DNA from 2 places in the Halobacillus naozhouensis genome. Region 2 is predicted to be linked to the other one. Evidence: riboswitches for the same ligand, from Rfam matches in the RefSeq annotation. Region 2 holds a riboswitch; the other holds the start of a gene.

Region 1 (16,183 bases), 900 kb from region 2:
TGGCAATTGCGGTGAATCCAAATAAAGTAATAATTGGCGGGGGAGTCTCGAAAGCCGGAGATCAATTGTTAAATCCTCTTAAAGAAACATTTAAATCTTATGCTTTAGCTCGCACGTTTGAAGCTTGTACCTTTGAAATAGCTGAACTTGGGAATGATGCCGGAGTAATTGGCGGTGCCTATTTAGTTAAAGAGAACCTCTAAGGAAAAGAAGCCTTCAATTGGGCTTCTTTTCCTATTCATGTGGGTTTCTTTTTGAAATCCCATCAAGTAAAATAGATGAGTAAATCCAGAAAAACATGAAACTTTTATGGTTTTTTTTTCGTCATATACAAGGAACCAGTTTAATAATTATGATACGTGGAATTTATTAAAGAGAGATAATGTCCAAGTAAATCATATGTAATAATTATGAATGCACTGGATGGAGGAGGAACATTGATGAAATGGAACAAGCCGCGAATACCATTATTCGTTATTGCCTCTTTTCTATTTGGTTTGAAAACCTATTTTGTGTACAGGTTCATGTTTGAACTAACTATAGAAAATGCATTGCAGGAATTTATCCTGTTCTTCAACCCGATAGCTAGTGCTTATTTAATTTTTGCCATTAGTGTTTGGTTGAAACCCAAGAATCAAATGAAATATTTAAGGTGGACCGCTGTAATCGGTTCTCTTGTTCTTTATATAAACTTGTTATTTTATAGAAACTTTACTGACTTCATCACTATTCCTGTCTTATTTCAGGGAAACAATGCAGCAGATTTAACTACGAGCATCTTTACACTGATTCATTTAGGGGATTTGCTTCTGTTTGCTGATGTTGTGATCATTTGGATCCTTACGAGCAAAAAAACAATGGATCTGTCAGTGAATTTTTCAAAAAGCGGAAAGATTGCGGCGACGGCCGTCACTTTTCTAATGTTATCTGGAAATGTTGCACTCGCTGAATTGGAACGTCCGATGTTGTTTGTACGCGCCTTTGACCGCGAGTATTTAGTGAAAAACATCGGTGTGTATAACTATCATATGTATGATGCTATGATGCAAACGAAAACCAAGGCACAGCGCGTTTTCGCGGATAGCAGTGAAATCAGTGAAATTAAAAATTATATTAACGAAAATTCTGATACAGATGAAAAATCAGAGCTGTTTGGAATTGCAGAAGACAAAAACGTTATTTTTGTTAGTATAGAGTCGTTCCAAAACTTTTTATTGGATTCAGAAATCAATGGGAAGGAAACTACACCGTTTCTTAACGATTTAAAAGAGAGTGAAGAGACGATTTGGTTTAAGAACTTCTATCATCAAACTGCTCAAGGAAAAACCTCTGATTCAGAGTTTATTGTAGAAAATTCGCTTTACCCATTAGGCAGGGGTGCTGTTTATTTCACCCATGCTCAAAATGAATATCATGCCTTACCTGAAATCCTAAATAGTCATGGGTATACAACATCCGTTTTCCATGCTAACAATAAGAGTTTCTGGAACCGGGACGTTATGTACGATACGATGGGGTACGATAAGTTTTATGGTGAACAGGCATACGAGGTAACGAAAGAGAATTCATTCGGCTGGGGACTTGGTGACAAAGCATTTTTCTCCCAATCAATTGATGAATTGAAACAGCAAGAAAAACCTTTTTATAGTAAATTTATAACTCTTACAAATCACTTTCCGTTTGAACTGCCGGAAGATGAAGCAAACATTGATAAGTACGATTCAAGTTCTGAGACGTTAAATAGTTATTTCCAAACCGCTCGTTATACTGATGAAGCACTCAAACAGTTCTTTCAACAACTAAAAGATGCCGGGATATACAAGGATTCCGTTATAATCCTTATGGGAGACCATTATGGCATCAGTGAGTTCCACAATAGTGCAATGGGAGATTTTTTAAATAAGGAAATTACTCCTTATCAGCATATCCAATTGCAACGCGTGCCATTTATGGTCCATATACCTGGCTATAAAAATGGAGAAATTCGCGAGGAGGTTGTGGGACAAATCGATGTTAAACCAACCTTATTAAGTCTGCTTGGTATAAAGGCTGAAAAAGACTTGTCGTTTGGGACAGATATGTTTCTGGATGATCAGCAGAAGTTTACAGCACTAAGGGATGGAAGTTTCATTACCGAGAAATATGTATATACTGAGGGAACATGTTATGACAGGCAAACTGGTGAACCAATTCAATCCGAAAAACAGGTATGTAAGCCAATCAAACAAAAGGTAGAAAAAGAACTGGAGTATTCGGATAATATTATTTATGGAGATTTGTTTAGATTCTACGACTTTACAAACAAAGACAGTGAGTAGTAAAAACAAAGAGTCTTCCTGTAAAAGGGAAGACTCTTTGCTTTTGCAGTTGGCATCCATTATACTCCCGATCCTTCAGGAGTCCACTAAAAAACCGAACTGTTACAACAGTTCGGTCTAATACATTATCCAAATAAGTTTGCGTAAATTGTCATAACAGAGAACCAGCCAAAGACTAGGGCTGATGCTGCCGCAAATAGTACTGCGAAGAAATTCTTTGTTTTAATTTCACGGAAGACCGCGCATACACAAAGGATTGTTACAAGAAAAAGAATAATAGCTGTTACCACAAATAAGCCCCCCTAATTCCAGATCATTATTATCATACTACATTTTAAAAATGTTATACTGTGTGTAGCTCATTTCATTACTCACTCATTCTATAGTATCTAACATGATTTGTCGAGTCCTTCTAAAATTTTTTTATATCTTTTTAAAGAGGTGATGGAAATGCTGAAAATTACACGACTGCCACTAGGTCCAATGGCAACAAATGCCTACATTGTTTATGAAAATAAACAAGCATTAGTAATTGATCCGGGAGGGGATTTTGATAAATTGCAGGACTTCATTTCTGAACGTGATTTGAATGTAAAATCGATCTTGTTAACCCACGCTCACTTTGATCACATTGGGGCAGTAGAGGCTGCGAGAGACGCTTATAAAGCCCCCGTACACTTACATGCTGCCGAATCGGATTGGCTTACAGACCCTGCACTAAACGGATCTGCTTTATTTCAAATAGGAGATATTAAGGCGAGTCCCGCAGATTTTTACTTAGAACCTGGTATGAAAGAAATTGGTCATTTTTCATTTGAAGTACGTCATACGCCTGGGCATTCTCCTGGCAGCGTATCATTTGTATTTCGCAAGCAACGTTTTACGATTGGTGGCGATACGCTGTTTCAACAGGGAATAGGAAGAACAGATCTTCCGGGAGGTAATCGGCATGAGTTAACCAGAAGTATTCAAGATCAGTTGTTCAGTTTGAGAAACGACATGAAGATATACCCAGGTCATGGTTTGCCTACAACGATTGGCGAAGAGAAAACGAGTAATCCATTTTTCACTTAAAAGTCCTCCCTGAAAAAAAGTAACTATCCCTAATTGGCTACTAAATAAAAAAATCCTGTTATCCAACTCTGGATAACAGGATTTTTTTAGTGACCACCGAAAGACGGTACGAGAATAAATGATGAATAATAAGTAAATCCGATCATAAATACTGTCAAGTACGAGAAAAATATGTAAATATACATACGCTCAGACAGTTTAAGGTAGCCAATTGTAAGGAAAAAGGCAGTTTGAACGAGAGATAATAATGCTGCTTCCATCATGTCGCCAGCATAAAACATGACGGTAAATATACCAGTCCAAAACGCCATCACTCGAAACATGCGATCCATGCTTCTTCCCCCTCCTTTTTCATCTTTCATCATTAAACTATCATTCATATTATAAACGACCCTTCAGGGAATGTAAATAAATCTTGTTAGTGAATCCCGCTTCTTTGTTGGAATGGATTACTGCACCTAGTTTAATGCACCTAGTTTAATGTGCGGGTATCAAGCGATTATAACTATATACATTGAAGCGGCATTATCCCCAAGAAGTAGAGGTTATAAGGTTATATTAGTCTTATGGAAAAAGAGATACATTATGCATAAAACATAAAACACGGCTGCGATTATGTGCAGCCGCGTTTATTGAACTGTACTGGCTTAATTCGTAAAAACGATTAATTTGCTTTGTAGTTCCTGTTATTAATTTTAGTTGCCATTTGCAGTCATATCTTCCCGCAGTAAGTGTGCAATCAACTGTTGATTGACCTAAAGGAAGGATAAATTGCTCGGAAAGGACTTCAGTATAATGCGTTTGCCCGTTTAGTTTTACTAACAGCTGATCATGGCTGTAATGGAAGAGACTCTGAAGTTGATAATATTCTTTTAACACATGTGTGGAAAGAATTTGACTTTTATACTGTGCGGCAGCAAAGACGGTTAGCAAGATGAGGATACTGCCTAAAGCGTATACCCAGGGGAAAATAATTCCCCTCTCATTACTGAGGAGGCAAATATAATACTTTTTCATATGTCGTCCCATCCTTAAGAACTAAAGATACAGTAAGAAGATGATTTTTCTGAGTGAATGTAAGGTTCTGAATGTTTGTAATCAGCAGTTCGTGTCCAGTTTGGTCAACTTGCCTTCTAACACCATCATTATACTTTGAGATCGTTATGAGCCGCTCATCAGGATCGGTAATAGATAGTTCGTTGTTTAAGGAGATCACCTTTAACGATTGATTGATTTCTCCTTCAATAAAGGTGAAAAATTGATGTGCGGACAGATCGGCAGAATAGGCAGGACTATCAATAAATTTAAGCAAAGGAAGGCTTAAGGTTAGCAGAACTGAAAGCAATGTTAAACAAAATAGTGATTCGATCAATGTAAATCCTCTGTTATTGCCGGCTAGCATACAAGCACAGCTCCTTATGATCACGCCGAGTTTCCCATGTTGCGCATGCCTCGAGAAGGGATGGCTGTTTTTTATAAGTTACCGTCATCAAATCATATTCCTTAGTAAAGGGATACTCTTCTCTCGGGTGAAGCTTGTACTTCAATAGTTCATTCTGCAGCTTGCTAATGATTGCTCGTTCCTCTGCAAGTTCTTTTTGTGAAAGCCTTAATTCTCCTAATAAGGGAAGGATAGATGTAGCTATTATTAGCAATACTCCAAATGCACAGATGACTTCAACAACTGTAAATCCTTTATTGTTCATGAATCGTTACCCGGCTTTTACCAAAAGGAAAGGTTAGTTTATAGTTAGCTTTAGGAGTAAGTAAGACCATCGTTCCTGGATTTTGAATTGAACCAGAGGCATTAAATTGTATAGGGATTTCAAGTGTTGGTAAACGGATTGCCCATTCCTTTGGAAATTTACGGTGTAGCAAAATTTTTCTATTAGCATAGTCATAAAGGTAGTAATCGCGTTGATCAGGACGGATCATAACCCAGTAGTGGGGATGGTGTTGCATAGTGAGTTGTTGCGCTAAAAGCAAATCATTTTCTATCTGTTCCAAATAATGGGTAACTTTTACTGTTGCTACAACTTGATGATGAAAGGGGACAACAACTGCCAGGATTGCAGAAAATGCCACGAGAACAATCATTACTTCACTGAGCGTATATCCCGTTTGACTTTGATTCATATCAATTCGGATTGGTGACTGTACCTGTGTCCGGTACATAGTTCAGCTCTTTCCCATTTGGACATGTTTTCTGCTTTAAATACTTCTCAGTCACAAGGATATCTAGTGATTCGGGAAATGTATCTTGATCAATTTTATAGGCTTGTACTTGAGCTTCCGCAGTTAGCACGAGTGCTTCACATCCTTTTGACCGGATCGTTTCGTTATTTTTAGCGAGGTTAGGAATCGTAATTACGAGCAATACCGATATAATTAAAAGCACGATGAGCATTTCGATAAGAGTAAATCCTTTTTGGTTCTTCAATGGAGTGCTCCCTTCTATATTTGTTCCATCCATTGGTACATGGGCAGCATGATGGAGGCATAAATCAGAATAACTACACAGGCAATGATCATAAAGAAGACAGGCTGTATGAACTGCATCGTATGGGTTAGCTTTTCTTTTAGCTGATCAATGAGTAATTCTGAATAAACTTGTAGTTCTTTGCTTAATGTATCAAGATCATTTGTGTGATGAAAAATAGTTGTTACATCTCCTTTAATTAATGAACAAGGATGGACAGACTGGCCGAGAAGCATGCCTTCATTCAGTCTGGCTAAAATCACCTTTGCATAATGAGACAGGATGATATATTTAGTTTGCCCGGCTATGATTTCCAGGGCGTGTTTAAGTGATAAGCCAGCTTTGAGCAGAGAACTTAGATGGGTGGAAAAAAGAAAAGTAACGGTGAACATTTGATATTCTTTAAGGAGAGGGGTCTTTTCGTAGACTTTCAGCCTTTGGCCAATAGTCAGCTTAGGTAAGTACAGTTTAAATAGAACCAACGCTAAAATAATCACAACGGCCATATAACAAAAACCTGTTATCCCCACATCAATCGTATTTAATACAATCAAGCTTAATGGTTTAGAAGCCTCACTCTCAAATAAGGATTGAAAACTTGGGATGATTGTACGCTTTATTACACTAAATGCGATAATTACAAAGATGAGTAAAAAAAGCGGATACCTCATTACTTGCTTGAGCTTTCTTGTGTACTCTTCTTGAATGTGTAACAAGTCAGCGCATTGCATAAACATTGAGGGTAGATCTTGATGAATACGTGCGAAAAATAGAAAGGACACAACATTCCTGGAAAAACTGGCCTGTTTGAAAGCTGTGTCCATAGGCTGACCGCTCTTGAGTTGTTCAGTTATCGTATGGGTGATTGGGGCTAAAGATGGATCCCAACTGGTCATTTTAAGAGCCTCCAGTAACGGAAACCCCCTGTCCAATAAGTGGCAGATCCTTCGTAGGAATAAGATTTGTTTACGAATGGGGAGTTTTTTCGGTTGTTCTGGACCACGAGAAAAAAGTTTAGATGTAACCGAGGGCATAAGCTTTTCTCCTTAAAGAATGAAATGATTGAAAGTGTGCGTGCTTATTAGGGGGTGAGCCCTTGATTGCTTGTTGGAGTGTGTTTCCATCAAGTAGCTCAACAATAGCTGCCCTTCGAGGTAGTGAGTCGTTCGTTTTTAGCGGAAGGAGCTGCTGGGCGGCTATCGCGATTAAAGTTTGTTCTAAATCGGAGGACTTAATTTTCATTTCCTCCAGCCGCCTTAATGTGCCAAAAGCATCTTTTGCATGAATTGTACTGATCACCAAATGCCCGCTTAATGCAGCGCGAAACGCAAAGTGTGCTGTTTCCTTGTCACGAATTTCTCCAACCATGAGTAAATCTGGATCATGTCGAAGAGCTGCTTTAAGACCAGCATCATAAGTGATTCCCGCTCGTTCATTGACTTGTACCTGAATAATATTGTTTAAATTCTTCTCAATTGGGTCCTCAAGTGTTATAGCCTGGAAGGAGTGTTGGTTTAATAAAGACTGAAGCAAAGCATACAATGTTGTCGTTTTACCGCTCCCGGTTGCCCCGGTGAATAAAATCATCCCGCTTGAAAAGGTAAGCCATCTTTTAATTTGTCTTAGTTGATTTGGGAAAAGAAAGAGTTGCTCCAGCTGAAGCTGGCTGTCGGGGGAGAGGATTCGAATTGCTAGACTTTCGCAGCCAATAATCGGGAGGGTGGACAAGCGCATGTTAAAAAGATGTTGTTTCAGCCTGTGTTCAATGATGCCATTTTGAGGCTTTGTAACTTCGCCAATATCCATTCCGGAAATAAACTTAAAATAGGCAAGTAACTTTTGATAAGAGGCTGATGGCAGAGAGGAATGAAAAATGCGTTGGCCATGAATGCGGAAATGGATATCCGTTTTCTCGATGTATGGGGAAAAGTGAATGTCCGACGCAGTTTGCTGAATTGCCGAAACCAGTAGATCCTGAGCATACTTTGCAATGTGACTCACAGTAATATATCACCTCATTTCTTTTGTAATATACTTCGACAAACTATGCGTAAATCCTTCTTTTTTTTGAAAAAATATAAAATATTTTCCTAAAAGTACCTGGAAGTGCTCGAAAGAAGGGAGTTGTCTAAAGAAATACACTCCCGGGCATACTAACAGATAATTCATAAAACGAGGAAGGGATTCATTATGAAAAAAAATGAGTATGTTCAGTTTCTTACTGAAGAGATGATGAAGTATATGCATCGGTCTAAGCAGGAAAAACACGATCGAAGAATTCAAAGAACATCTAAAGGCAGCTCATCTTACTGGTTTGGTATCATTCCTTTTGCTCTAAAAATGATGAAGAGAAGGTGGCAGAGGCATAGTTAAAAGAGGCCTAGATAGCAGCCTCTTTAGCTTTTGTCTATATAGATATATCGATGAGCTCTCCTTATCTAATGGCTTAAGTTTGACGAAACAAACTTTGACTGGTTTCCTGTGACAAGTAAAATAATCCCCCATTGGCAACGTGTATAGCGACTCTTGGTTTGTATCTTACTTGCAGTTGATCAAGTTCCTTTTCGTAATAATCCTCATCCACGTCATCTGACGTATAAAAGTGATGAAGCAAGTCCTTTTCACTATCCAATTGTTTAAGAGATTCTGTTGCCCATTCATCATGCAATGAAGCAAGTTGATCTTTTACGTAGTTAAGAATACGCTGATATCCACTTTCCATTCTCACAACAGGGGTCATCGGAAAACTAAAATCAGACACGGTTGAGCAGAAATCAATCTCCCAAATTTTATCCACCATCCCTGATAGCAGGGCACCATTTATAAGGTTTAAGCCGACCGACAATATTTCATCCCGTGTTTGTTTTCCGCGATATACGATTTTAATATTCAATACCATCCATGGATGCAGGGGTTGGTTGACGGTCAAGGCGGACAAGTGTTCATAAAGTCTCGTAGAATAAGAGCGGTCAATGGCTAATTGGTACATTTGATGAAGTTTTGGTGTTCCGGCATGCAGGTGGATCCCATTATTCTCTTCCATAAGCCCATCTGTAAAAGTAAGCTTCATCGCTTCTCCAACCCGGTTCATTTTTTTCATATAATGCCAGTAAAACGGCCGATTCATTAGTGCTTCATCCATGTCACTTGTTAGCTGTACTTCCATGGAACGTTCTGATGTTTCCAAGATGCTGCACCCATGAGTTGAAAAGAAGTCTTTTGCAAATTGGTAATACGTACTTGATGTCAACTCAATTCCCTCCGCTCATTCACAGTATGTTCAACATAACTTACGAGGTTTTTCAATTTAATATCCATCTCTCCCTGACTCTCAGATTGACTCATGATTGATTGAATCTGATTGTCAAAGTTCCCTCCAGGAATGTTTTCTAAAATATTATCAAGATCTCCTACAGCGGTTTTAAACATTTCAATTTTTTCATATAAAAGGTTTAATATTTGATCCTCAATCGTATTTTCAATCGCAAAATTGTAAATGTGAACATCCTTCTCCTGGCCAAATCGATGAATTCTCCCAATTCGTTGTTCAAGACGCATCGGGTTCCAGGGCAAGTCATAGTTAATCATGTTATTACAAAATTGGAGGTTAATTCCCTCAGACCCAGCTTCCGTAGCAACCATTACTTGTGCTTTTGTCCTAAACAGCTGTTTCATCCAGTCACGTTTACTTTTTTTGAATTTACCATTAAAGGGAACGGAGGTAATTCCGTGCTGCTGTAAATACCACTGTAAATAAAACTGACTGGCCCGGTATTCTGTGAAAATAATAAACTTTTCTTCAGACTTTTCCATAATCTCAACAACACGTTTTGCTTTAATGTGGTGTGGGAGTGTCCCAAGCTTTTCGATAAGGTCAGCTAATAATGGTGATTCGTCTTCTTGTTTATTTTGCATGGATTGCAGAGACATAAAGCAGGCCTCTCTAGTAGAGCATAGCTCCTTGGCCAACGTCAGCCAGGTAAAAGAAGGAGAGTTAGACTTCAAGGCTGCCAGATTTTCGTACATGTCCATTTCTTCATCTGTGAATGTGAGTCGAACATTAGTCACATGTCGTTTTGAAGAATCTAATCCAGTATCCTTCCTTCGGTTTCGAATCATCAGTTTACTTAACAGAGAGTGGATGTGCTGATGCGACTCTGAGTGATCGAGTGAGGTTTTGCGGTATTTCTTTTTAAATGTTGCTAAATCACCTAGATATCCAGGCTTAAGAATAGAAACTAAATTGAATAAATCACTTAAATTATTTTGGATGGGTGTTGCTGTTAACAGCAAACAGTATGTTTTCTTTAACTGTTTAACAAATTGATAATTTTTTGTCTGATGATTTTTTAATTTATGAGCCTCATCAATGATGATCATATCGTAGGAGATAGACAGAATTTCCTCTTTATGATTTTCACGTTTTGCCATATCAATTGAGGTGACGGTTATGTCCCAATCTGACCAGGCAGCCATTTTCTTTCTCGGCGTTGCGGCCTGGATGTAAAATTTTTCATTTAATTCTTGTACCCATTGATTGACGAGAGAGGCCGGTGTTAGAATCAAGACCTTTTTAGCCATTCCTCTGATCATGTATTCTTTTAGAATAAGTCCGGCCTCAAGAGTTTTTCCTAAACCAACCTCATCGGCTAGGATAGCTCTTCCGTTCATTTCATGGATAACCTTCTCACATGCTTGAATTTGATGGTCTAGAAAGTCTACATGGGGTAAATGTTTCGTCGAGAGTACACCATTAAACTCAGGAACTGACCGGTATTGTAAAGCTTTGTACCCGAGCTTAAATTCGTCCCATGAACATAAAGAATCTGGCTGAGAAAGGTTGTTGGAAAGCGTTTCTATATAGTCTTGATCGTGTAGAATTTCTACCATCGGATCCACCTCCTGGAGGGAATTATCAAAAGAATTCATATAAATTCGAATTCTGCATTCGCTCTTTTGCAACGCTATGGTATAATGAACCTGAAAATTAAGAGAGTTTGTCGTATGAACTTTACAGGTTAGTATGCCCAAATTAATCTAATAAAATACTAATTGCGAATGACTGCAGGGGGAGAGACTACTGATGTAGCGCCGAAGGAGCAAACAATTTAGAGTTGTGAATCTCTCAGGCAAAAAGACCTCTGTAGGACGCAGCTCTGGAGAGTGTTTACATATAGTAAACCACCCAAGAAGCAAGCGACTATTTTTGACAACGACGTCAGGGTAGCGTGAAACTTTCTGGTGAATGGACAGGGACTCCCGTAAAAAGCGGTAGAGTCTCTTTTTTATGCTTAATTAGTTCTTGGAGGAGTGATAGGATGGCTGAATTGAAACGAACACCACTTTATTCTGAGTATAAGAAATTAGGAGCAAAAACGATCGATTTTGGCGGATGGGATTTACCCGTTCAATTTACAAGCATTAAAGAAGAGCACGAAGCAACACGAACTAAGGCAGGTTTATTTGATGTGTCTCACATGGGTGAGGTAATGGTGAAAGGGAAAGATAGTCTGAATTATTTACAGGGCATGTTAACGAATGATGTGTCAAAATTGGAACCAGGTAAAGCACAATACACAATTATGTGTTATGAGAACGGCGGTACAGTAGACGATTTAATTGTTTATATGCTTGATGCCAACGAATATCTGCTCGTCATCAATGCGGCTAACCGCGATAAAGATGTGCAATGGCTTAAGGATCATCAGAGAGGGGACGTTACCGTTGAGGATGTGTCTGATGATTACGTTCAGCTTGCTCTTCAAGGACCGCGTGCAGAAGAAACGCTGCAGCAATTGACCGAAGCCGACCTTTCTTCTATTAAATTTTTCCGCTTCTTGCAGGATGTATCCTTTGAAGGCGTGGAGGATAAAGCTATCGTTTCACGCACGGGATATACGGGGGAGGACGGTTTTGAAATCTATCTCCCTGCTGAGTCTGGCCCAGCTTTGTGGCAGGCTATTTTGTCGAAAGGGGAAGCAGCCGGTGTACAGCCGATCGGTTTGGGAGCCCGGGATACACTACGCTTTGAGGCGAACCTGGCATTGTATGGACAAGAATTAAGTCCAGAAATCACTCCGATCGAAGCAGGTCTCTCTTTTGCAGTTCGAGTGAAGAAAGATGCAGATTTTATCGGCAAAGAAGTATTGAAAAAGCAAAAAGAGGAAGGAACAAGCCGAAAACTAGTCGGTATTGAAATGATCGATAAAGGTATCCCGCGTACAAATTATGAAGTATTGGATGGGGATAAGATCATCGGATTTGTTACAACGGGAACTCAGTCACCTACGTTAGGTAAGAATGTGGGTCTTGCACTTTTGGATACTGATTACACGACGGAAGAGACAGAAGTCACCGTTCAGGTTCGTAAACGAAAATTACAGGCAAAAGTTGTCGCTACACCTTTTTATAAACGATAAGCCATAAGGGGGAAGAGTCATGGAATTCCGTTATTTACCTATGACAGAACGTGATAAACAACAGATGATGGAGACGATCGGTATTACATCAACAGATGAGTTATTTGCTGACATTCCGGAAAATATTCGCTATAAAGGCGAGTTAAATATCAAAGAGCCAAAGAATGAATTTGCTTTAATGAAAGAACTTACTCAACTTGCAGAACAAAACGTTAATGTGAAGTCACATACTTCTTTTTTAGGGGCCGGGGTATATGATCACTATATTCCATCTATCGTAGATCATGTGATTTCCAGATCCGAATTCTATACGGCCTATACACCTTATCAACCAGAAATTTCTCAAGGAGAGCTTCAGGCGATTTTCGAATTTCAAACGATGATTTGTGAGCTCACCGGAATGGACGTAGCCAACTCATCTATGTATGACGGGGGTACTGCGCTCGCTGAAGCAGTTAATGTTTCTGCCGGGCAAACGAAAAAGAAAAAAGTTCTAGTCTCAAAAGCTATCCATCCGGAATCTATGGAGGTCATTCACTCTTACGTTAAAGGACCAGGAGTGGAAATCGTTGAGATAGACCATAAAGATGGCGTTACGGATCTTAACCAAATTGAGAGGGAGTTGGATGAGGACACAGCTAGTGTTGTCTTACAGTATCCTAACTTCTTTGGTCAAATAGAGCCACTGGATCAAGTGCGCTCACTTGTAGATAATCAGAAGAAAACGATGCTGATTGCTTCCAGCAACCCGCTTGCTCTTGGGTATCTCACCCCGCCAGGAGAATTCGGGGCAGATATCGTAGTAGGTGATGCGCAAGTATTTGGCATTCCGGCACAATACGGTGGACCACATTGTGGTTATTTTGCCACAACGAAGAAACTTATGCGCAAAGTACCCGGTCGCCTAGTTGGACAAACGAAAGATGAAGAAGGCAGACGAGGTTTTGTACTTACATTACAAGCTCGTGAACAACACATTCGTCGAGATAAGGCAACGTCCAATATCTGCTCAAACCAGGCTTTAAATGCGCTGGCTTCTTCAGTAGCAATGTCGTCTTTAGGAAAACAGGGTTTGAGGCGCATGGCTTGGATGAATATGCAGAAAGCTTCTTATATGAAACAACAACTGGAATCTGCAGGATTTACTATTCCTTATCAAGGTGCATTTTTTAACGAGCTTGTGGTTAATGTTGACAGAGATATTACCAAGGTTAATCAGCAGCTCCTGGAAAAAGGAATGATCGGCGGGTACGATTTGGGAAATGACTACGATGATTTAGCAGGACACATGCTTATTGCAATTACGGAAATCCGCACAAAAGAAGAAATTGATCTCTTTGTAAAAGAATTGGGGGATATTCATGGCTAATCAAGACTTTCCATTAATATTTGAATTGAGTCAAGAGAGCCGTACAGGCTTTAGCTTGCCAGAATTAGATGTGCCAGAGACAAACGTAGAAGAACAGTTGGGAGAAGCGTATATTAGAAAAAATGAACCGGATCTTCCTGAAGTGAGTGAACTGCAAATCATGCGTCACTATACGGCATTGTCTAAGCGAAATCACGGGGTTGATTCTGGATTTTATCCGTTAGGGTCCTGTACCATGAAATACAATCCGAAGATGAACGAGGATGTGGCCAGGCTTGCCGGCTTTAGTCATATCCATCCTTATCAGGCTCCTGAGACGGTCCAAGGAGCTCTAGGCTTAATGTACGATCTGCAAACAACATTAGCTGAAATTACTGGTATGGATACGGTTACATTGCAGCCTGCTGCTGGAGCGCATGGAGAATGGACCGGCTTAATGATGATCCGTGCTTTCCATGAGGGGAACGGTGATTTCCAACGAACGAAAGTAATTGTACCAGATTCAGCTCATGGGACGAATCCTGCCTCAGCTACGGTGGCGGGTTTCGAGGCAGTTACCGTTAAGACGAACGAACGAGGGCTTGTAGACTTAGAGGATTTAAAGCGGGTAGTCGATGAAAAGACAGCAGCCCTTATGCTTACAAACCCGAACACACTCGGCTTGTTCGAAGAAGATATTGAAGAAATGGCTGCAATTATCCATGATGCTGGCGGCAAGCTTTACTATGATGGAGCGAATTTAAATGCGATTATGAGTTATGCCCGGCCTGGAGATATGGGATTTGATGTCGTTCACCTTAATCTTCATAAAACATTTACAGGACCACATGGAGGGGGAGGACCAGGATCAGGCCCGGTCGGTGTGACCGCAGAGTTCGAACCTTTCCTGCCTAAGCCGATTTTAACAAAGCAGGATGATATGTTTGTGTTTGACGGAGACCGCCCGCAATCGGTTGGACGCGTTAAGCCTTACTACGGAAACTTCGGTATTAACGTTCGTGCCTATACGTATATTCGTACGATGGGGGCAGAAGGTTTAAGAAAAGTGAGTGAATATGCCGTACTAAATGCGAACTATATGATGAGAAGACTTCAATCGGAGTTTGACTTACCGTATGATCAGCATTGTAAGCATGAGTTCGTAATATCCGGCAAACGGCAAAAGAAACTTGGAGTACGTACGCTTGATATGGCAAAACGTCTGCTTGACTTTGGATATCATCCGCCAACTATTTATTTTCCAATAAATGTGGATGAGGCGTTTATGGTTGAGCCAACAGAAACGGAGTCTAAAGAAACCCTCGATGAGTTTGTTGATGCGATGATTCAAATCTCAAATGAGGCGAAAGAAGATCCCGAACTGGTTCAAAACGCTCCTCACACCACGATTGTGAGTCGTATGGATGAGACGACAGCAGCTAGAAAGCCTGTTCTTCGTTACAGTAAAGAAGGTTAATAGGGTTAATACAAAAAAGGAGTGTTCCTGAGTTTTCCTCTGGAATACTCCCTTTTATTATTCGTTATCGATTCATATTTACAAATTATTAATGTAATCTTGAGTTTCGACTGTCATTGATAGGGCCCAATCTGCAAGAATAGCTGAGCCATTAGGTAAAGCTTCTTCATCTAAATCAAAAAGAGGATGGTGTAAAGGATAGGTAGCTCTTTTATCTTGACTCCGTACCCCGATCCTGAAAAAGATGGCCGGAACTTTTTCAGCATAAAAAGAGAAATCTTCGCCGCCCATTGAGGGTTTAACAACAGAAAAGCTCTCTTTACCTAGTACACGTTCCACAGATTTTTCTATTGAAGGCAGAAGGGATTGATCATTTACTAACGGGGGATAAAAGTATTTATAATTCAGACGGTATTCTACCCCAAAGGCCTGGCAAATCCCACGAATGAGCTGCTCCATTCGTTCTTCAATTGAATACCGGACTTCAGGATCCAGTGTTCGCACAGTTCCTCCGGCTTTCACCTTTGGAGCAATTGCATTATCGGCGGTTCCACCATGAATTTGTCCGATGGTTAAGACGGTCGGTGATAGTGGGTTGATCTGACGACTCACCAGCTGCTGAAGAGAGCTTATGATCTCAGCTGTTATCGTTATGGAATCGGCTGCTTTGTGTGGATGAGCTGCGTGTCCTCCTGAGCCAATAATCTCTAAATTAAAGAAGTCAGCGGCAGCACAAGCCTCACTTTGAGCACAAGTGACTTGTCCTGTTTCTATATCCGGGTTAACATGCAACCCAGCCATAACATCGACTTCTGGGTGTTCCAATACGCCTTCTTCAATCATCGCCTGCGCTCCAAACAACCCTTCTTCAGCTGGTTGAAAGATAAATTTAATCGTTCCCTTTTCAGGAGGGTTATCTTTTAGCAACCGCGCAGCGCCGATTAGCATTGTGGTGTGTCCGTCATGCCCGCATAGATGAGCTTTACCTTCTATCTTTGAAGCATAGGCTGTTGTCTTCTCGTCAGGTATAGGTAGTGCATCCATATCTGCTCTTAGAGCGACTGTACG
Region 2 (16,183 bases):
TATAATCCCGCCGCTCGTATAGCTGCTGGCTCGCAGCAAAGCTGTCGATCCATAGCGATCACGAATGGTGTCCATCACAGCCCCGATTTCTTTCTCTTTTGACCGATCTTCAAACAGGCTCAACTGGACGTCGGTTTCTTCTCCCAAATTGGTAAGGGCTACAGAGGCTCTCCTAATCTTGCTTGAGCCATCGTAAAACCGATTGAATAGGCGCAGACACATATGATAGACCTCCATCGTAGAATTTGTCGGCATCTGGACAGACAATGACCGACTGAACCCGCCACCCGTTTCGGTTGAATAGCCGATGCCAAGGTGTACGGTCCTGCCTTCCTTGCCATCATGACGCGCCCGCCGGCAGGCTTCTTCACACAAATCAAGCAGACAGGCAAAGATCTCCTCTTTTTGATAATCCCTCAACAAAGTAATTCCGTGGCCATATGACTTTTGTTCCGTTTTACCAAAATCTCCACACACAGGACTGAGGTCAATTCCCCAGGCGTGCCAATATAATTGTTCACCCATGATTCCATAATTCTTCTTCAGATATTTCAACGGATGCTGAGCCAGCTGCCCGAGCGTTACAATACCCATACGATTCAAGTTGCTCGTCATCCGTGAACCAATCCCCCATATCTCATGGATATCCCTTGGCCATAACAGCTCCTCGACATCCTCATAGCGGCATTCGGCAATCCCGTCACTCGCCTTTTTCGCATGAATATCCATAACGACTTTTGCCAAGAACTTATTATCTCCGATGCCCACGACACACTCAATTCCAAACTGTTCCCGAATCCGGGACTGAATCAGCTTAGCAATCTCATAAGGAGAACCATAAAGTTTCCGCAATCCGTTCACCGTTACCCATAGCTCATCTACCGAATAGACATGAATCGCTTCCTTGGGTACAAAATTCTTCATCATCTTTGTAATCTCTACGGATACGGCCAGATAGTCACCCATATGCGCAGGAGCAATCACCAATTCCGGATCCTCCGGCAATTCAAAAAAGCGGCTGACATTACTGATCCCATGCTTCTTTTTAAGAAAGGGCGAGGCAGCCAAAACGATACTGCCGCGTCTGTTTGTGTCCCCCACCACCGCCAGCAATGCGGTCTTCGGATCGAGCCCGCGCTTGACGCACTCGATACTTGCATAGAAAGATCTCATATCAATGCACAAAACATCATTTCTAGGATAAATTGAATAGTCCATTCTTCCTCACCTTTTCCACGAACATTTGTTCCTATTATATGTAAGGGACCTCAAGATGTATACTGGAAACTTACACCACACTAAAAAAAGAAAGTACACTTGCCTGACGACAGGGCATATGCTGAATCATGAGACCGTCAATATAGGAGAGGATTAAACTCATGTATCAAAACCAATATTACAATCCTTATGGAAATTATCGTACTCCATACGATGCTCCCCTAATTCGGGACATTAAACAGGCCATCGATGGGGAATACAGTGCAGTCGCGTGTTACAGCCAACTAATCGAGATCGCACCAAAGAAAGAAGAGAAGCAGCAGATTCGCGAAATCCTTCAAGATGAAAAGGATCATTTGGAAACCTTTAAGAAAATCTACACCATCCTGACAGGACGACAACCTGTCCCTCAAATTATCGAAGAATGCCCGAACGCATATAGGGAAGGGATAACAGCAGCCTTTAAAGATGAACAGGAAACAGTGGACTTTTATTTAGAAATAGCCGATAAAGCACACGATGTGTTTATCAAAGAATCATTCAGACGCGCATCAGCAGATGAACAAAATCATGCGGTATGGTTCCTCTATTTTATAGGCTCACCCTGATTTTCTTCCATCCCTCTTCGACAAAAGAGATCTCGTAGCGTTATAATAAAGAAAATAGATTAAGTTCTGGAGGGAGCCTTATGATCGTTCGCTTATTATCTGCCTTTATGGTCGCAGCGATTCTGCTAACGCTTCTTACCCTCTTTGTTCCACAATGGCTGAACGGAGCTTGGGTGGTACTGAGCGGTCTGCTTGTGATCGGATTCGGCTATTTGGCATTTGCGTATCTACGCAAGACGATGACGTTATTAAAAAACTCTAAAAAAGACAATCAGAGCCTGTAGCTCGGATCTAAAAAAACACAACCCTGCGTAAGGGTTGTGTTTTTATGTTTTTCTCTCTTCCTTATAAAAAATATCCAGCTCATCCCAGATGTCTTCAAATTTCCCAAGACGCTCCTCTACTTCAGCCATTCTTTCCTTCCCAATCGCTGCCACCAGCGCATTGACTACACTAAATGGGGCAACGAATGAATCAATAAACGACGGAAGCTGGCTTGAAGCCGTCAACGCTATGTCCGCATTCGGGATGAGCGGGGACAATAAGGAATCAGTAAGGGCAATCGTTGTGGCGCCCTGCTGCTTTGCATAGGATGCCATGTTGATCGTACTTCGTGTATAACGTGAGTAACTAATCGCAAATACCACGTCTCCTTCCCCAAGTTTGTACAACTGTTCCGCACTATTTTCAACCGTCCCGACTCTTTCAGCGTTGCCTAACATGACACTGAGATAGTATTGAAGAAATACACCGAGTGAAGCGGCACTTCGATTGGCAGAAATATAAATGTTCCTTGCCTCAAGTAATGCCTCAACAGCCCGGAAAAAGGCTGTTACATCTAACTGTTCCATTGTTAAGCGAATATTTTCCTGGTCACTATGAAACAGATCATAGACCGCCTGCTCTCTTCCCTCCCCCATTTCCGAAGACATCTTCAGTCTTTCTGTCGTGGACAATTGTTGCTTAACAGCATGCTGCATAGCCTGCTGAAGTTCTGGGTAGCCGGAGTACCCTAAAAAAACAGCAAACCGTACAACCGTTGCCTCACTTACTTCAGCCTCCGCCGCCAGTTTAGCTACATTTAGAAATGGAACGGTACTGGTTCGCTCCAATACATAGGACGCTATTTTCTTTTGTGATTTACTCATGAGCGGCATTTTTTCAGCCATGAGCTGATAAACATTGTGTTCCATACATTATCTATCCCTTTATTACAAAATTTCCAAGCATTTATGAAATATAAATTTCATATTCATTATATAAAAGAAAATTAGTATTCACAAATTCGAGTCAGCGATGTAAAATGAAATATAAATTTCATAATAAATAAATTAGGTAATATAATATTCCTGAAGAAGGTGGAGTGTATGCATCAAACAAAAAACGAAGCGTTGTCCGAATTCCTAAGAAGAACACCCAAATCCAAGGAATTCTCAGCAGCAGCCAAACACGTTATGCCCGGCGGGGTCACGGCTAATATTAAAGCCTTTGATCCTTATCCGGTTATTATGGATAAAGGAGCTGGCGCGCAACTATATGATATCGATGGCAATCAATATGTGGATTACCTCCTCTCCTACGGTGCCCTGATGCTTGGACACGGACATCCAGCCATAACCAATGCCATCCAGTCCCAGATGGAGGCCAATGGAACAGTTTTATTTGGAACTCCACACCGACTCGAGGTGGAAATGGGGAGAAAAATCATGCAGCACTATCCGAGTATGGAGAAAGTTCGTTACACAAACTCAGGTACAGAAGCGACCCTTTTAGCCATCCGTATGGCACATGCTTACTCAGGCAAGCATAAAATCGCCAAGTTTGAAGGTCATTACCACGGAGGTTACGACCAGGTCCTCTTAAGTGTTAATCCTTCACTCGACAACGCCGGCCCCGCTACGGAGCCGGCATCCGTCATCGAATCAAAAGGAGTCGATCCGTATCACCAGCAACACACTGTTGTGCTGCCATTTAATGACCTCGATGCCACGGCAGAGATTTTGAGGAAAAAGAAAGATGATATCGCAGCGGTGATCCTGGAGCCTATTCAAAGCGGGTTTATTCCAGCTGATCAATCCTTTATGAAAGGACTCCGAGAGGTCACAGAAGAGCTCGGCATTCTGCTAATTTTTGATGAAGTCAAGACAGGGTTTCGTGTTGGGCTCGGCGGTGCCCAAGCCGTTTATGGAACCACCCCTGATCTTACTACATTAGGAAAAGTAATTGGCGGTGGTTTTCCTGTGGGGATTGTGGGAGGAAAGCAGGACGTACTCATGACGAGTGCTCCTACTTCCAATTCGGATGTGTTCGACTCAAGCCACAGTAAATCATCCCAAGCAAAAGACGTCCTGTTTCATAGCGGCACATACAACGGCCATCCAACTATTCTCGCCGCCGGACTCGCCACCATTAACGTACTTGAACAGGAAATGGACCATGTCGTGACCATGACCAATAAGTTAAAGAAAGGCCTCAGCGAGCTGTTTGGGAAACACGGAATTTCCATGCAGACAATTGGCCTCGGTTCTATTTTCAATGTAGTGATCACCGATAAGGAAACGATAGGGAATCACCGTGATTTTCAACAGGCGAATTTTTCTATGAGAAAAGAATTAGATTTTCTTCTGTTAAATGAAGGCATTTATACGAAGCCGTTAAACCGTTACAGTTTATCAACGGTTCACGGGGAAAAGGAAATACAAGACACACTCGCAGCTTATGAACAAGCCTTATCAAAACTCACCTGAAAAACTATCCCTCTGCATAAATCTGCAGAGGGATTCCTTCACATTCCTTTAAAAAGTTTCATAACGGACGATTTCATCTCTCGGCATGTGAGTCTTTGGCTTTGGCGTTTGATCCGGATAACCGAGTCCCAAACCGGCTACAATGCGGCAGTCCTCGGGGATTCCAAGAAGTTTCCTAACATGCGTTTCCCGATTCACAGATTCTTGCTCATCCTGCGCATGATAGATCGCTCCAAAAGCTGAACCAAGACCTACTTCAACAGCCTCAAGCCAGATAAACGCACACGCAAACGAAGCATCCTGCAGCCAATATTTGCTCACTTCCGGCTTCCCGACCACCACAATAGCTGCCTGAGCTTCTTTCAACCAAGTCATATATGGTGTGGTCTCAGCTAACTTATCCAACGTTTCCCGCTCCTTCACTACAATCAAGTGTTTAGACGGAAGATTATTGCCTGTTGGAGCAAAAACGCCCCCATCCTCCACTTGGCGCAGGATATCATCGGGAACCGGCTTCTCCTTATAAGATGTAATTTCCCTTCGAGCCTTAATTGCTTCTAGCACATCCATACTTAACTCCCTCATTTGTAAAAAAATAACTCCTTCAAGTTTTATACCCTGTTGAAGTCTTGCAAAACCCGTTCAACATGCCCGAAACAACACCTCTCCATCAACCGTTTTCCGTTCTACTCTTCCAAGCCCTTCTAAATAAATTAATCGGGTGAGCGTCGCCATGAACGGGCTTAACCATAAAACAATATGTAACATCCCATACATGTCCTGACAGATGTCATGGGCTGTTTTCCACTGATTATGAATTCCATCTAACACTTCCTGAAGGCGTTGGTCATGTCTCTCCCTGACTTCATCCACCCGTTCAGCTAAATGATCGATCTGCTCTCCATGACCAGGCAGCGCGACGCGGACATGATACGTCTTGATGCGCTCAAGCGAATCATAGTAATCCTGTAAGACATCACTTTCCTCGCCTAACCAGAGCCCGATCACAGGTGAAATATGTTTCAACAGATGATCGCCAATAATCATTACTTGCTTCTCTTCACTGTAAAAACAAACATGATCGCGAGCATGGCCTGGCGTCCAAATCGTGTCATAGACATCATTCCCCAGCAGAATCTTGTCGTTTTCCTCAAACAATCCATCGGGTTCAAAATCATAAATAAACGAATCATCAGCCATTTTCTCGGGAACTCCAAGTCCACCGTGACGTTTGATTAAATGATCTATGTTGTGCCTGACATTCGTCTCTCGGCGTTTCTTCATTGCATTGTAACTAATCGTCGAAGTATAGACAGGAACACCTTTCTCCTGCTGAAACCACTTCGCAAGCCCAATATGATCCTGGTGGGTGTGAGTTAAGACAACTTTTTCGATTACCATCCCTGACCTCAGCACTTTCTCCCACCCTGCTTTGGCCTCGTTGGAATAAGTGCCTGTATCCATCACCGTGTAGCCTTGATCGCCTTCGATCAAATAACAATTCACTTCTTGCATCCCTGATGGAAATGGAATCACCAGTCTATCGATGTTTTTAGTCATTTTTTCCAACATAGCTTTCCCCTTTAATGAACACGTTCTAGATTGGAATAAAATAGTTCCTATTATCGGTAACTTTAGCTGTTATACACAACTGTCGTCAATTAATTTGTCTGACAATTCAAGAACAAAAGCGTTCCAGACCCTCCTTCGTATGATTTCAGGCCACTTAGGAAAATCTAAGGATTAGGAGGGATTATTATGAGCCGAGACTACTTATCCGTTGAGGAATTTAATGAATTGCTGCAGCAGTGGAGTGGAAAAACGATTAAGGTGTCTAAACAAGAACTCGAAGATCACGACGAAACCTTCATGCAGCTGAATTCAATCTCTTATGAAACGAATACGAGACGCCTCGACGAGTACGAACCGATGCATGCCTTACAATTAAACGGCACGGGAACCATTCAAACGGAAACGCCCGCCCCCCAGCCGCTGCCGTCATCCTTTTACGAAATCCCCCTCGAAGACACGAGCTTATATCAATTTGATGAATCATGTTTCTCGTTAATCACAGAGCGTGGGACTTACAGAATTGAACTGATCGATCAATAGGCAACACAAAAATCCCCTCCTGCACCCAGGAATGGGGATTTTTGAGTGTAAGCCCTTATACTTTTTTTACAACGGGGATCCAAATCTCACTTGTAAAAGTTGAGGACTTGACATCCATATGCTCGTTCCACAACATTTCAGGTCCCTCTGTTTGTTCGTAGGTGGAGGACGGGAACCATTCCGAATAAATGCGTCCCCACACGTTTTGCAGCGTCTCAGGAAACGGACCGACCGCCTCAAATACTGCCCACGTCGTTGCCGGGACTTCAAGCTGATCGAAGTTCTCCGGCGCTTCCTTAGTTGTAGCGGAGCCGATATAATGATCTAACTCCCCCTTTTCTTCCATCCTGCCCTCAGAAAAATTCGTCGATGCTTGAATCAATCCTTCAGGTTCGACGTTAGAAAGATCCTTAAGTTTACGAATTGTCTCTTCATTTAACGTTTTCCACATCGCTGCGATCTCCGGATTCTCACCCTGAAAAATAATCGGAACCCTTTTCTTCGTGCCCACAATCCGAAATGGCTGTTTTTCTTCGATTCGATAGTTCATTTCTTCTCCCCCTTGAATGGCTAATTGAAAGGTCATTCGCGGATAAGCTTTGAGAGAATGGCCATTTTTTCTAGCTTCAGACGGTGTAAGGCCGTGAACGTTGTAAAATGCGCGGGCAAAAGAATCTGGTGAGTTATAGCCGTATTTCAACGCTATATCGATAACCTTTCCCGAGCTGTTTTTGAGCTCAAATGCCGCCAGAGTCAGTCGTCTGCGGCGTATATATTCCGATAACGAAACACCGGCAAGAAACGAAAACATCCGACTAAAATGATACTCAGAACAAAACGCCCTTCTCGCCGTCTCCTTCAAATCAATGGTGTCCAGAAGATGTTCTTCAATATAATCAATGGCTTCATTCATACTCTTAACCGAATCCATTAGCTGACCTCCTTCCTTTTCAGAGTAACAGGAATAGATGGCCTCCCCCCGACATTTCGTGCTCCATTGTGCAGGGTTACCTGTACAAAGAAGCAGACACCTATTCATCAGCTCTCTTTTTTGAGCTATGATAGTCAACGCAATTCTAGTAGACTAGATACTAGAAAGGAGTGTTCATCATATTTAAATCGAGTGAGGAATTTAATGGCGAAGTCGCGCGAATCCTTAATGAAATTCATCAGTACCCAAAGCAGATCGACCGCTGGCAAGGTCACCTAAGTGAGGAATCCTTTTATGATGTCCTGGAACATACGCTCAAATGCCGTCTCGCATCAGGTTTTGGCTTAAACAAAGGGCCAGATGATTTTCTAACTGTTTCTTTATCAGATCCTCGCATCACGCAAGCAGGCTTAACTTTTCTAAAGCAGCATATTTAGCAAGGTGACACTGCAAGCAATCCAAGCCAGTAAAGAAAATATTTACATATTATAAAAAATGGCACGGTCCTCCTTCTAATAGGAAACCGTGTCATTCTGCCATTTTGCTTGAATGGTTTCATCCATAAAATTTAACATGAAGCCTTTTAGCCTATTCTTCTGATTACGGCTCGATTAGATCGGTATCATCCGGGGTGTACCCTAACTGCCTGCTCATCGCTACGATTTGCCCTTTGTGGTGAAATTCATGAGTAGCTGCATGAGTGTAAAGCCAGAGAGGAGTTAGCTCTTCTTCCTCATCATGCCATGGTACAGACCCTGAAATACCAAGGTTCCACTGCCCTTCAAACTTCTCAAGAAACTCAATAACAAGCCTGTCTACCTTTTCAAAAATCCGCCTCATCTCCCCCACATTGCTCACAAGGTCCGGCGTCGCCAACGAAAGACCTTTTTCAAGGCCAAAGTTCCCAAGCCAGGATTGATAACATTCCGCTACGTGTACGTGCAAATTACGTATGGATCCCCAGCCAAATTGATCAAGTTCGCACGTATAATCTTCTGGGGTTATCGTTTCACAATAATGAAATAGTTTTTCTCTCGTACATCGAATCCAATTATACTGTTCTATCAAAACGTTCATTGCTTCACACTCCTAAGCATAGCGTTGGGTGACCTAACTACCGATCATAAAGATCAATTTTGTAACGTATAGCGTCCATCCTGATAGACCTTATGCACGCCCTCTATAATCCACTTTTTGGAACGAACAATTGAACCCAAATATTCCTCCCTTTCTTTATCTGTTCTTCTTTTATCACCATATTTGTTTCGTTGTCAACCTACATTATCTAATTCATAAAAAGGGATATTTAGCTTTCAGACAACTCCCTTGCTAACGTTGTTTTTCCGCTCCCCACTGAACCAATAATATGGATTTTATTAGGGAAATTCCTTTTCAAAACGGGACACCACCTAAATCTGGTAATAAACTTCACTGCTTTTTTTAATGAGAATTGTTATTTATCTTTTTTAAATTACCTGCATTTCCAATAATCCCTATAAAACCTGTTACCGCAAACGCTATTGGAACAATCAATAAACTCTCAGTGTAAGGGGCTTCAACCACTAGGCGGTATGAACCAAATAGACATACGATCAGAGACCCTATTAATCCAATTATTGATTTTGTTTTACGATTCATCTAAACTCCCACCTTCCCTAACAATACTTCTTTTTAAAAAACCTTTGTGATACCGACTATATTTTACCATATTTTGGCCGCTAAATATGTACAGTCAGTTTTTTCAATAATCCTTCCAATATAGGATGACATGCTCTACGGCGAAATCGACCAATTAATATCATATTTATTCCCCTCAAAGTCTAAAATAAAGTATCCCCTTAAGAATCGATAAATAAAGAGGTGTGACATGCTATCATCAACTAACCCCCGTAATTGGGCGTACACTACTCGATTAAATTTTATGGCTATTGTGGATGTTCTTATTCCATCTATTGTGAGGACATCCCCATCTGGGTGGACATTTCAGTATGGCGGGGTGGATTTGTATGTTTGGGAGTACCTGCTTATGTTGTTTGACAACCTGCCAACACCATTAGCGAGCGAAACCTCTCAGCTTCTTGATTTATCAGCTTTTTATGAATATCAGGAACGTTACAATTTACTGTCCGCCTATTCCTTTCCTCCCTGCAACGGACTATTTTCAACGTTACCCAGGAAGGACCGACTAATGGCCATCGACCGCTTACATAATCTACAAGTGCCTCTTGATACTCTTCCAGTTCCTTATCAAAATAATCCTGTCTTAATACGGATAATGATCGATTCTATCTATCAATTAACCTATTTCGGCTATTATTCTGAATGGTTTGGATATGGTGATACTCGGTGTAATCCACCTAGTTTTAGACAGCTTCGCACCTATCCCATCAGTTGGACCTATACAGGATATCCCGGACCTTCTTTTGGTTATCGAGATTTCAGAGGTTTTTTATTAAAGATGCAAAACTTAAAGTCGGAGTGATTACTTATGCAAAAACAGGACGTGATCGTGATCGGGGCAGGTGGCGGCGGAGCCGTTATTGCAAAGGAACTTGGTGAACAGGGGCTGCATGTGCTTATACTGGAAGCTGGCCCATGGTACGGAAATAAGATGTGGCCACATCCGAATACCGAAGCAGGTGGCGTTTCCAGCAGATGTCCTAATGATTTAGATGTGGGGCTGTTTAAGGAGAATTATAATAGATTGGAAAATAATATGAATAACCAAATAACAGGCAAACTGCGTTGGGGGCCTGCCAACCGTGAGCACCCGCCCTGGAATCGATCATACCAGCAAAGGGGATTTGTATGGCAAAATTCCGGGGTGGGAGGCACTACTCAGCACTATTTAGCCAATTCGCCCCGTGCATTTCCAGCCTCAATTGATAGTGAATGGCCGCTGACCTATCATGAATTAGTTCCTTATTACGAGAAAGTTGAAGCTGAACTTCCCGTAGAATTTGCTCCCACTACCTCTAAAGAAGAGCTTTTTTATTTTGGAGCAAGAAAAGCCGGCTGGGATCTATTAGCTACTCTTAATGTGGAGGCTCCTGGATTCCGCCCGCAGCCCAATGCGATTTTGCCTCCCAATGCAAATTTTCTTAATCCAGCGTACTCTGAGGAGCAGCTATCATGGATGGAAGGCTGTACACTTGCGGGCCATTGTATAAATGGCTGTCCCATAGGCCCATCCGTTGATAAAATTGCTAAGCGTTCTACCAATGTCAGCTATGTGCCTTTAGCTTTAAAAACCGGTAATGTGGAAATCCTCCCTAACACATTTTCGTATAACATCATCACTGAATACCACCCTGAAGAAGGGCTAAAGGCTATTGGAGTAAAAGTGAGAAACACATGGACAGGGGTACGGGATGAATTATTTGCCGACTGCATTATTGTCGCTGCTGGTGCGATTGAAACCCCACGATTGTGGCTCAATTCCTCTCTGCCTGTTAATCAATGGGTTGGCCGGGGCCTAGTGAATCATCAGATGGATATGGTTACTGGAATTTTTAATGAAAAAGATCTGCTCCCCATACTGGGATGTTCTGAGGTTAATCCCTTTGTCGGCCATACATCAGGTGCCAGGTTAGATCACCCCGGATTAGGATCTATTCAAACCATTGGAACCAGCCCAGGGTTAATGGCAAGCTTTACCTATGCGTTAGGAAAATCAGGAGCAACGCAGTCGGAACAATATGGTATTCAAAAAGGACGGGTAATGGGGAAAGAATTAATAGAGTTAATGGGAGATTATAAATCCTCTCTTAATATCCTAATTTGTACGGATGACGAAGTTGATATAAGAAACGGCGTCTCGGTTTTAACCGAAACTCCTGACGAAAATGGACCCATCCCATCGATACGCTATACTCCGACCACAAACACACTAAGAAAAAAACGAAAATTAGTAAAAATCGCAGCAGACATTCTCCTTCAAGCTCGGGCAAGAAAAGTGATCCATTCAGATTGGCCCGACGGTATGATGATTCATATCATGAGTACTATGAGAATGGGTTATGTTGTTGATCAAAACTGTGAATCATTTCAAGTCAACCGATTGTTTATAGCAGATAACAGTGTCCTGAACAATGGACTGGGTAGTGCAAATCCAACGTTAACCACTCAAGCTATAGCCGTAAGGACTGCCGAGCAAATCTATAAGAAATACTTTTAAATCTCTTGAACCACCTTGTTAACTTGTAGTGAAGTTTTTCCAGCGTGATTCTTAAATACCTGGTTTAGCCTCCCAAAAACTTTCACAAACCCAAAAATAGCCAGAACATTATTGCAAAAAGCGCATAAATGTTCTGGCAATTAATTTTACTTATTTAAATAATCCGGACCGAAACCATCCCTTCAATCCCCTCAATGTTATCTGCTAATTCAGGAAGAACATCCCCGTTTACTTCATTGTCAATATCAATCATCGTATAGGCATAACCTTCTCGGCTTCTATTCACCATATCAGCGATGTTCAAGTTGTAATTGGATAAAGCAGACGTAATTTGACCCACCATATTTGGAACGTTTTGGTGATATGCTGTCACACGCCGCTTCCCTGTATAAGGAAGAGATGCATTTGGGAAGTTTACTGAATTTTTAATGTTTCCTGTATCCAGAAAGTCCTGAACCTGACGCGCCGCCATAATGGCACAGTTTTCCTCTGATTCTTTAGTGGAGGCACCAAGATGCGGAAGCGGAATCGCATTTTTCATTTCCAGGATATTTTCATTCGGAAAATCAGTCACATACTTACCAACCTTACCACTTTCAAGGGCAGCAGCCATATCCTCTTCGTTCACCAAACCGCCGCGTGAAAAGTTTAAAATGTTTACACCTTGTTTCATCGTGTTAAATGTTTCTTCATTGAACATGTCCTTAGTATCCTTCGTTAATGGGACATGAACAGTAATGTAATCAGAATAAGCAAACAGCTCCTGCATGGACATCGCGCGTTGTACATTGCGTGAAAGATTCCAGGCTGTGTTGACAGAAATAAAGGGATCAAACCCGATCACATCCATATCGAGGTCCAGTGCATCATTTGCTACGAGAGAACCAACCGCTCCTAAACCGATGACACCCAGAGTCTTTCCCTTAATTTCTTGCCCGATAAATTGTTTCTTACCCGTTTCCACAAGACTCGGTATCTCTTCACCTTTTCCTTTTAACGTCTTGGCCCAGGATACACCTGAAAATAGGTTACGAGATAATGCCATCAATGAGGTCAGCACAATTTCTTTTACAGCATTCGCATTAGCACCCGGTGTGTTAAACACGACGACTCCACGTTCTGTGCAATCTTCAACGGGAATATTATTGACACCAGCCCCTGCTCTTGCAATGGCTTTTAGATTTTTGTCAAACTTCATATTATGCATGTTATAGCTGCGAGCAACAATCGCGTCAGGACTTTGACTCTCATTATCTATTGTATAATTCACCTTGTCGAATACGTCCAAGCCACGCTGTGCAATGTTATTAAACGTTTTGATCGTATTTACCTGATTTACCGTTACCGTGCCCATTTTGATCTCCCCTTTTATTTATATTTATGTTCAAATTCTTCCATAAACGTAACCAATGATTCGACTCCTTCTATCGGCATCGCATTATAAAGGCTGGCACGCATGCCGCCTACAGAACGATGGCCTTTCAACGTCTCAAGCCCCTTCGCTTTAGCTTCCTTAATAAAAGCAGCATCTGCCTCAGCCGACGTACTGACAAATGGAATGTTCATGATCGAACGGCTGCCCTTATCTACAGGAGAAGTAAACAGATCTGACTTCTCAATGGAATCATAAAGGATTTGAGCTTTATCACGGTTCATACGCTCCATTTCCTTAAGCCCGCCAGCTTGCTTGAGCCATTCAAAAACCAATTTTGCCATATAAATTCCAAATGTCGGCGGCGTATTATATAAAGATCCGCTGTCACTGTGCGTTTCATAATTGAGCATGGCCGGACAGTTTTCTGGAGTTTTCCCGATTAAATCTTCGCGAATAATCACAACGGTCAGGCCAGCAGGACCAATATTTTTTTGCGCCCCCGCATAAATCAGTCCGAATTGAGAGACATCTAATTCCTCAGATAAAATATTAGATGACATATCCGCTACAAGTGGCACTTCTCCCGTATCAGGAATATCGTGGAAAGCTGTACCTTCTATGGTATTATTCGTCGTAATATGAACATAATCGGCTTCTCGATCTATCATACTGCTGTCGACAGTCGGTATATGCGTAAATTTCGCATTTTCTGAAGAAGCGATGACGCGAATATCACCATATTTCTCAGCTTCTTTAATCGCCTTCTTCGACCATGACCCTGTATTGACATAATCCGCTTTTCCACTTTTATTAAGAAGATTCATGGGCACCATGGCAAACTGCTGTGAAGCTCCGCCTTGCACAAATAATACTTTGTAATTCTTCGGGATCCCGATTAGTTCCCGAAGCAGCCGCTCTGCTTCCGTAATAATTTCTGTAAATAATTCAGACCGGTGACTTAACTCCATCACAGACATGCCTGAATCAGCATAATTCACTAATTCCCGTTGCGCCCTCTCTAATACTGGCAGTGGCAGTATGGAAGGACCTGCTGAAAAATTATAAATTCTCTCCATGTTATCCTAACTCCCTCATTCAATTGTTTAGAACTCCTCTATATTCGATATAGAATATAAAAAAAAGAGATTGGGGGTCCCCAGCCTCTTTAGATGTCAGAATAACAAATAAGTATTTATTATTCTTCTGTCCCTTTGCCTGAGATTGTGAACCCTTCGGCGATGCAACGAATTGCATTCTCTCCAGAAATTGCTCCTGTTATAGTGTGACCCATAACAATCAACGCTAGCTAACTATGCATTTGTAAAAGTATGAGATTAATAGATCCAAAAAACATCGTTCGTTTTTTGAAAATAATAAAGATTGTATTATTGGATTATAAATCATCTGGCTCAACATCTCAAGAGGGGTGAACCAAACATTTTTCCCCGCCAGTCTAATGATAGCGCTTTCCTTGTTGGTGTGAAGGAGTTGTGATCAAATACGGATATTTTTAATGAGTTAATCATATTCATTCGTGTTTGTTTCATTCAAATCAGAGTTACCCTCAACGTGCTTATATCAGAAAGAGAGGTTTATTTTCTACCCAGGTTAATGAGGGTAACGCCCATGTAATCCTATTCCCATAAAAAGAAATGACGCGGCCTCCCCTTTTTAGGAAACCGCGCCATTCCGGCACTTTGATGGATGATTCCGATTGGGCTCGAACCAACGACCTCCACCCTGTCAAGGTGAATGACCGGGTAGGAAGCCTTCAGACGTTCCAGTAAAGAACGCTGTTATATCAGTTTTTATGAACTGTAAATCAGACTAATTAGGATGACTTTTGAAAGTTTATTATGTTTTTGGTCCACAAATGGTCCACTTCAGCAAAAATAATAAGCTCTCAAATTATTGAGAGCTCATAAAAAAGTAACCTAGTTCTTCTTGACACCCTCCTAAACTTTCGATAGTAAAGATAGGAGGAATTCTTTTTTATAAAGTTAGAAGTTAGCAACTGGGGTTCTAAGAGTATAAAATAAGGAACGTTGTTAGCCACAAAAAACCTTGTACGCTGGGAGAAATCATACTTGCCTTCTTATCTCCATTACTTATGAATCTAAGTCTTACCCTTTATTACATAAGAAGTTAATTCCTTAAGATATGAAGATTCCGCCAATTTTTTTAATTGGTTTTCTACTTTCTGATTAATATCTCGTTTATTCACCAACAATCCACACGTTAATAGAAAAAAGTGAGAACACTGATTTACAAATAGAGTATTCCAGCTGTCAGAATGTGTTTCTAAATCTAGTAACAACGTTCTTACAAACTTAAATGGAACATTGTTTTTTATATTAGCCACGGTAAGATTATGATATTCTTGAGCAATTCTGTCAGAACTAATTTGACGTTGCAATAGATAATAACTGTACCAGACAACATAAATTTTCACATTATTGTAGTAGTCCGGATCTTTATTTAATCTTTTATCAGACAACCCAAACTCTTCAAATACATCATCAAATATTGATGAATCTTCGGTTTTAATATTCTTTACCAAAATATCATTAATTTTAGTTAAGTTAAGATTAGAAGTAACACAAAACCTAACTAAGTTTGCAAAGCTACGCATTCTCTTCTTTTTCAATGAAAATAGCATTAGTTTATATAACTGATTAAGTGTGTCATTGTACATACTGCTATTAAGATTTTCTTCATCAAATATTTTCCCGAAGTACTCTAAGGCAGTATTTAGAAACCTATATTCCCCATTATCGACACTATTATATAGATAACTAAAATAGATACTTAAATCATTTATTTTATGTATGTTATCAGCATAAATGGAATTAGTACTTTTTATTATTTTTGTGGATAGAAGAGAGTCTTTATCACTTTCATCTTTTATAGATATTTCAAATAACCTACTATAAATATCTAAAACCTTTTCCAAATCATCTCTACTTAGCGTCCCTGAATTGCCTATTGTAAATTGATATAATTTATCGATAATAA

What was found. A riboswitch is a leader RNA that binds a small molecule or an ion and turns the genes downstream of it on or off. The one in region 2 is predicted to bind glycine.
Region 1: linked by a shared signal. The riboswitch ahead of gcvT (glycine cleavage system aminomethyltransferase GcvT) and the one ahead of serC (3-phosphoserine/phosphohydroxythreonine transaminase) in region 2 are both predicted to bind glycine.

What each region holds. Positions count from the first base shown of each region.
Region 1 covers NZ_CP121671.1:2,393,223-2,409,405, reverse strand. The annotation lists gene P9989_RS12670 (ROK family glucokinase) at 1-203, shown strand, start outside; gene P9989_RS12665 (LTA synthase family protein) at 441-2,318, shown strand; gene P9989_RS12660 (DUF2759 domain-containing protein) at 2,444-2,608, opposite strand; gene P9989_RS12655 (MBL fold metallo-hydrolase) at 2,769-3,392, shown strand; gene P9989_RS12650 (DUF2626 domain-containing protein) at 3,479-3,724, opposite strand; gene P9989_RS12645 (hypothetical protein) at 3,957-4,409, opposite strand; gene comGF (competence type IV pilus minor pilin ComGF) at 4,378-4,794, opposite strand; gene P9989_RS12635 (type II secretion system protein) at 4,778-5,098, opposite strand; gene P9989_RS12630 (prepilin-type N-terminal cleavage/methylation domain-containing protein) at 5,088-5,567, opposite strand; gene comGC (competence type IV pilus major pilin ComGC) at 5,530-5,832, opposite strand; gene P9989_RS12620 (type II secretion system F family protein) at 5,847-6,803, opposite strand; gene comGA (competence type IV pilus ATPase ComGA) at 6,886-7,872, opposite strand; gene P9989_RS12610 (YqzE family protein) at 8,062-8,244, shown strand; gene P9989_RS12605 (YqhG family protein) at 8,318-9,121, opposite strand; gene P9989_RS12600 (DEAD/DEAH box helicase) at 9,118-10,761, opposite strand; glycine riboswitch at 10,930-11,022, shown strand; glycine riboswitch at 11,026-11,126, shown strand; gene gcvT (glycine cleavage system aminomethyltransferase GcvT) at 11,190-12,290, shown strand; gene gcvPA (aminomethyl-transferring glycine dehydrogenase subunit GcvPA) at 12,310-13,659, shown strand; gene gcvPB (aminomethyl-transferring glycine dehydrogenase subunit GcvPB) at 13,652-15,115, shown strand; gene P9989_RS12580 (M20 metallopeptidase family protein) at 15,194-16,183, opposite strand, start outside.
Region 2 covers NZ_CP121671.1:1,496,806-1,512,988, reverse strand. The annotation lists gene P9989_RS07945 (DNA polymerase IV) at 1-1,218, opposite strand, end outside; gene P9989_RS07940 (ferritin-like domain-containing protein) at 1,380-1,826, shown strand; gene P9989_RS07935 (hypothetical protein) at 1,907-2,110, shown strand; gene P9989_RS07930 (MurR/RpiR family transcriptional regulator) at 2,153-3,019, opposite strand; gene P9989_RS07925 (aspartate aminotransferase family protein) at 3,194-4,573, shown strand; gene P9989_RS07920 (nitroreductase family protein) at 4,622-5,143, opposite strand; gene P9989_RS07915 (MBL fold metallo-hydrolase) at 5,216-6,145, opposite strand; gene ymzB (protein YmzB) at 6,332-6,685, shown strand; gene P9989_RS07905 (AraC family transcriptional regulator) at 6,741-7,616, opposite strand; gene P9989_RS07900 (DinB family protein) at 8,217-8,693, opposite strand; partial or broken gene P9989_RS07895 (shikimate kinase) at 8,786-9,012, opposite strand; gene P9989_RS07890 (hypothetical protein) at 9,057-9,254, opposite strand; gene P9989_RS07885 (hypothetical protein) at 9,484-10,098, shown strand; gene P9989_RS07880 (GMC family oxidoreductase N-terminal domain-containing protein) at 10,105-11,793, shown strand; gene P9989_RS07875 (phosphoglycerate dehydrogenase) at 11,948-13,147, opposite strand; gene serC (3-phosphoserine/phosphohydroxythreonine transaminase) at 13,162-14,244, opposite strand; glycine riboswitch at 14,362-14,441, opposite strand; gene P9989_RS07865 (hypothetical protein) at 15,285-16,183, opposite strand, start outside.